2 regions of the Pseudoalteromonas sp. APC 3893 genome follow, and region 2 is predicted to be linked to the other one. Evidence: predicted binding sites of a transcription regulator. Region 2 holds the regulator's gene; the other holds the start of a gene.
The links. The regulator FliA, encoded in region 2, starts transcription of late flagellar genes. The targets are predictions, from matches to a motif close to CTAAAGNTNNNNNNNNNNNNGCCGATA.
Positions count from the first base shown of each region.

Region 1: QMA12_RS12920 (DUF4402 domain-containing protein) is a predicted target of FliA. The motif match lies at 1,210-1,236, and genes of this name have one in related genera.

Region 1 is NZ_JASDCD010000010.1:127,132-129,537, forward strand. It holds gene galU (UTP--glucose-1-phosphate uridylyltransferase GalU) at 1-466, shown strand, start outside; gene QMA12_RS12915 (SPOR domain-containing protein) at 556-1,170, shown strand; gene QMA12_RS12920 (DUF4402 domain-containing protein) at 1,292-1,888, shown strand; gene QMA12_RS12925 (DUF4402 domain-containing protein) at 1,898-2,371, shown strand; gene QMA12_RS12930 (fimbria/pilus periplasmic chaperone) at 2,380-2,406, shown strand, end outside.
Region 2 is NZ_JASDCD010000003.1:227,808-230,213, reverse strand. It holds gene flhF (flagellar biosynthesis protein FlhF) at 1-64, shown strand, start outside; gene QMA12_RS07095 (MinD/ParA family protein) at 57-917, shown strand; gene QMA12_RS07090 (RNA polymerase sigma factor FliA) at 944-1,654, shown strand; gene cheY (chemotaxis response regulator CheY) at 1,695-2,078, shown strand; gene QMA12_RS07080 (protein phosphatase CheZ) at 2,095-2,406, shown strand, end outside.

The DNA of each region.
Region 1 (2,406 bases), on a different contig from region 2:
TGAAAAAGATAACCTTGCTGAGATGATCGCCCATTTTGAGCAAACCGGTGAAAGCCAAATAATGGTTGAGCCAGTACCTATGCAAGATGTTGATAAATTTGGTGTGGTTGACCTAGGCGATGAAAAAATAGGTCAAGGCCAAAGTGCTGCTATTTTAAATATGGTTGAAAAGCCTCCTGTAAATAAAGCTCCGTCAAACCTTGCTGTTGTGGGTCGCTATGTTTTAAGTAAAAATATTTGGCCATTACTTGCTAAAACCCCCGCAGGCGCAGGCGATGAAATTCAATTAACTGACGCTATCGCGATGCTAATGGAAAAAGAAGCTGTTGCTGCTTACGCTATTAAAGGGCGTAGCCATGATTGCGGTAGTAAATTGGGTTATTTAAAAGCGACAATTGAATACGCGCTTCGACGTGATGAATTTAAAGATGATTTAAGTAATTTTATTAAAGACTTAGTAAAATAAATATCATTTAAATAATGTATTAAAAAGTGCCTTAATGGCACTTTTTTTGCTTAAAACAAACTATATTGTTCTCTAAAAGCTAATTGAAAATGCATATAAAACAGCGTGTTTTGCCAGCTCTAATATTAGTAACAACCGCTTTAAGTGGCTGCGCTAATAACCAAATTGACAATAAACCTTCGCTTATCTCTGATCAGCAAGTTAAAGAATATGTTGAACAATGGCAGCAGCAGCAAGATAGTATAAGCCGTTTGGCTGAAATGGAAGGCGACCTAAAGCTATTAATTATGGCGCTATCGTCAAACTCTCAATTAGCGCAAACCCCAGTAGAGCTTCGCTCAGATAGCATTGATGTGGTGCATCAAACAAATAATATGGCTGTACAACCTCAAGGCAATACAATCCCAAAAACGACTAATCAACCGCCTAATCTTTTAAACGACGCATTACCTGGCGCACAATTAGGACTTTATTTAAAACCACAACTGGTAAAATCGCAAATCGCTCGCCTTTATCGTGAATACCCTCAGGCATTTAGTCAATTAGGGTTTGTAATGACGGAGCGAAAAAATAAAGGTGTCACTTTGTATGGTCTACGGGTAGGGCCCTTCGAAGACTATACGCAAGCTAATGCTTTTTGCTTAATAGCACAAAAAATGGGGCAAAAATGTTTAAGTGCCCCTTTTGTTGGCCTACCACTTTAAAATTTTTAGCCGACTTATCTTATTTTTCAGTAATTAAGCTTAAAGTAATTGTTCTAAGTGTCGATAATAACTAAGATAGGGGCAACATAGGGTAATGTCCCATCTTTTATAAGGATTTAGTATGAAATTATCTTTTCCATTACTTGCTGTAAGCACCTTAGCTGTATCTTTTTATGCGATATCTGCTACAGAGACGTTTCGAGCAGAAGTGACGGTACAAAATGCTGTTGGGCTTGACGGTACTGATTTGAACTTTGGTACCGTGCGTGCAGTTGCAGACCCTGGAGGTAAGGATATTGCAGAGCTGATTGTAAGCGCTACGCCTAATGCGACTCCTATTACTGAGAGTAAAAACAATACTGCTAATGCATTATTTGCGATTATCGAAGACGGTGCGCCGGCTACTTTTACAGTATCAGAAGCTGTACCAAGCGCTGTCTTGAGAATACTTGACCCAACAAAAACAAATTTAGAGTTTGAAAATGGGCAAGATACCGACCGCCCTGATTTTACTATTGGCGATTGGAAGTATGTGATCACCAGTGGGGATAACAATAACGCCGACTATACACCTTTGACACCCAACCTACAGGTGGGCCAAGATGGCACTGTGTCATTCAATCTAGGCGCAACACTAAAAACATCTAGCAAGGTAACCACTAAACCGTATGCTGATGGTGTGTATGCAGGTACTTTTCAAATCGAAGTTGCGTATTAATTATATTTAATGCACCTACTTTCGTATGCAGTGGCTGTAAGTGTTTTAATTTACAGCCCTAATTATCTTGCTAAGAGTATTGAGCAGCAGTCGCTTGACTTTGGTACTTTGGTTATACCAAGCAATACAAACACGAGCTCTGTGATCATCAAAGCTGACGGCGACATAAATACATTAGGTAATATTTATGTGCTTGAAAAGGGGCGCCCTGCTGAGCTATTACTGACTGATTTCCCAGCCAATACAAGCTTGACTATGAACTTGGTTAACACTGCAACAGTTCAGCACAATACACAAGGCAGCAGTAGTGCCGAGTTTGAAGTACGCCTAAATGGTTTATCTAATAAGTCAGTCACAACTGATGACTTTGGTGAAGCTAAAGTGTTTATTGGTGGCACTTTAATAACAAAGCCTAGCAGTAAAAGTTATTCTGATGGCGATTACTCCTCAACCACCAACTTAGAAATTTCGATTGACTACTAAGGACTGACATGTTCAATAAATTAACAGTGATGTGT
Region 2 (2,406 bases):
AACAAAAGCACAACATTCACGACGTCAAGCAGTGGCGTCAAGCACAGTAGGGATGTATGATTAACACAGTATTAGATCAAGCAAGTGGCCTGCGAAAAATGAGTCAAAACAATAATAACGGTGTAAAAGTTATCGCTGTTACCGGTGGTAAAGGCGGAGTTGGTAAAACCAACGTGTCATTAAACACTGCAATCGCGCTTGGCCAGCTAGGCAATAGAGTTTTAGTACTGGATGCCGATTTAGGTTTAGCAAATTGTGATGTGATGCTAGGTTTACGTGTTGAGCGTAACTTATCCCATGTTTTATCGGGTGAATGCGAGTTAGATGAAATTTTAGTCGAAGGCCCCGCAGGGATAAAAATAGTTCCCGCAACGTCCGGCTCACAAAGCATGGTGGAATTATCGCCATCTGAGCATGCTGGTCTTATCCGTGCTTTTAGCGAGTTAAACACTGAATTTGATATTTTAATTGTTGATACCGCTGCTGGTATTTCTGATATGGTGTTGAGTTTTTCCCGTGCAGCACAAGATGTTATGGTTGTTGTATGCGACGAACCCACCTCAATCACCGATGCTTATGCCCTCATAAAGGTCCTTAGTCGTGAGCATGGTGTTTATAAATTTAAAATAGTTGCTAATATGGTGCGTAGCATGCGTGAAGGCCATGAACTATTTGCTAAATTATCTAAAGTAACTGACCGATTTTTAGATGTCTCTATGGAGTTGGTTGCTACCGTTCCTTACGATGAAAACATGCGTAAATCTACCCGCCGCCAAAAAGTAATTGTTGAATTATTTCCAAATTCTCCAGCGGCAGTTGCTTTTAAAACTTTGGCGACAAAAGCAGTTAAATGGCCAATACCTAATCAACCATCAGGCCATTTAGAGTTTTTCATAGAAAAATTAGTAAACGGCTAACTATGACAGCATCGGTGAGCAAAGCGATGGGCTATCAATCCACAGCAAATTTAAATGCAATAGTTGAAAAGCACGCGTCGCTGGTGAAGAAAGTGGCGTGTCATCTAATTGCACGTTTCCCACCGAGTGTACAGCTAGATGATTTAATTCAATCAGGCATGATAGGTTTAATTGAAGCGTCGAAAAACTTTGATGCTGCAAAAGGTGCCAGTTTTGAGACCTTTGCAGGTATTCGCATTCGTGGTGCAATGCTTGATGAAATGCGCCGTGGTGATTGGGCCCCTCGTTCAGTACATCGCAATAGCCGTATGGTTGCAGAAGCAATTACAGAACTAGAAAGTAAATATAATCGTGAGCCTAAAGATAGTGAAGTTGCTGAAAAACTTGATATTACGCTAGATGAGTACCATCATATTCTAAGTGATGTAAACTCAAGCAAAGTTCTGGGTATCGAAGACTTAGGGGTTGATGAAGATGTTATAACCCCAGTTGGGCAAGACTTAGCACTGGACAAGCCCTTTAATAACGTTAAGAATGAACGTTTTAATGAATCCTTGTTAGCAGCAATTAAGTCGCTACCAGAGCGTGACGGCCTTGTTCTTTCGCTCTATTACAACGATGAAATGAATTTAAAAGAAATTGGGCACATACTCGATGTTAGCGAGTCGCGTGTGAGCCAGATACATGGTCAGGCGATGATTAAGCTAAAAGCAAAAATCAATGACTGGATAAATTAGAAGTAAGTAAATATAGGTTCAGACCTCACCGGAGGATGTTTTGGATAAAAACATGAAAATTCTTGTTGTTGATGATTTTTCGACGATGAGACGTATTATCAAAAATCTGTTAAGAGATTTAGGTTTTACTAATGTGCAAGAAGCTGATGATGGTTCAACAGCTTTACCAATGCTACAAAATCAAGAATTTGATTTCGTAGTGACTGATTGGAATATGCCAGGTATGCAAGGTATTGATTTATTACGTGCAATCAGAGCTGATGACACGCTTAAACATATCCCTGTGCTGATGGTAACGGCAGAAGCTAAAAAAGAACAAATTGTTGCTGCTGCTCAAGCCGGCGTTAATGGCTACATCGTAAAACCTTTTACTGCTGCAACACTTAAAACCAAATTGGAAAAAGTGTTTGAGCGCCTAGGCTAATTAATAGGAGAGGCTTATGTCAGCACCTGCTGCGCCTCAGATCACTTTAGAACAAGCCCGTCAGCTTGTTGTTCACCTTGAAAACGGTGAGCAAGACAAAGCTGATCAGCTCATCCTTGATGCGGCGACAAAAGAGCAATCAGAACTTTTTGCTGAAGTTGGTAAATTAACCCGCCAACTTCATGACGCGCTAAAGAATTTTGAACTCGATACGCGGCTCTCAGACTTAACAACTGATGCAATTCCTGACGCAAAGCAGCGTTTAAATTATGTTATGGAAATGACAGAAAATGCTGCTAATAAAACCATGGATGCAGTTGAAGCTAGC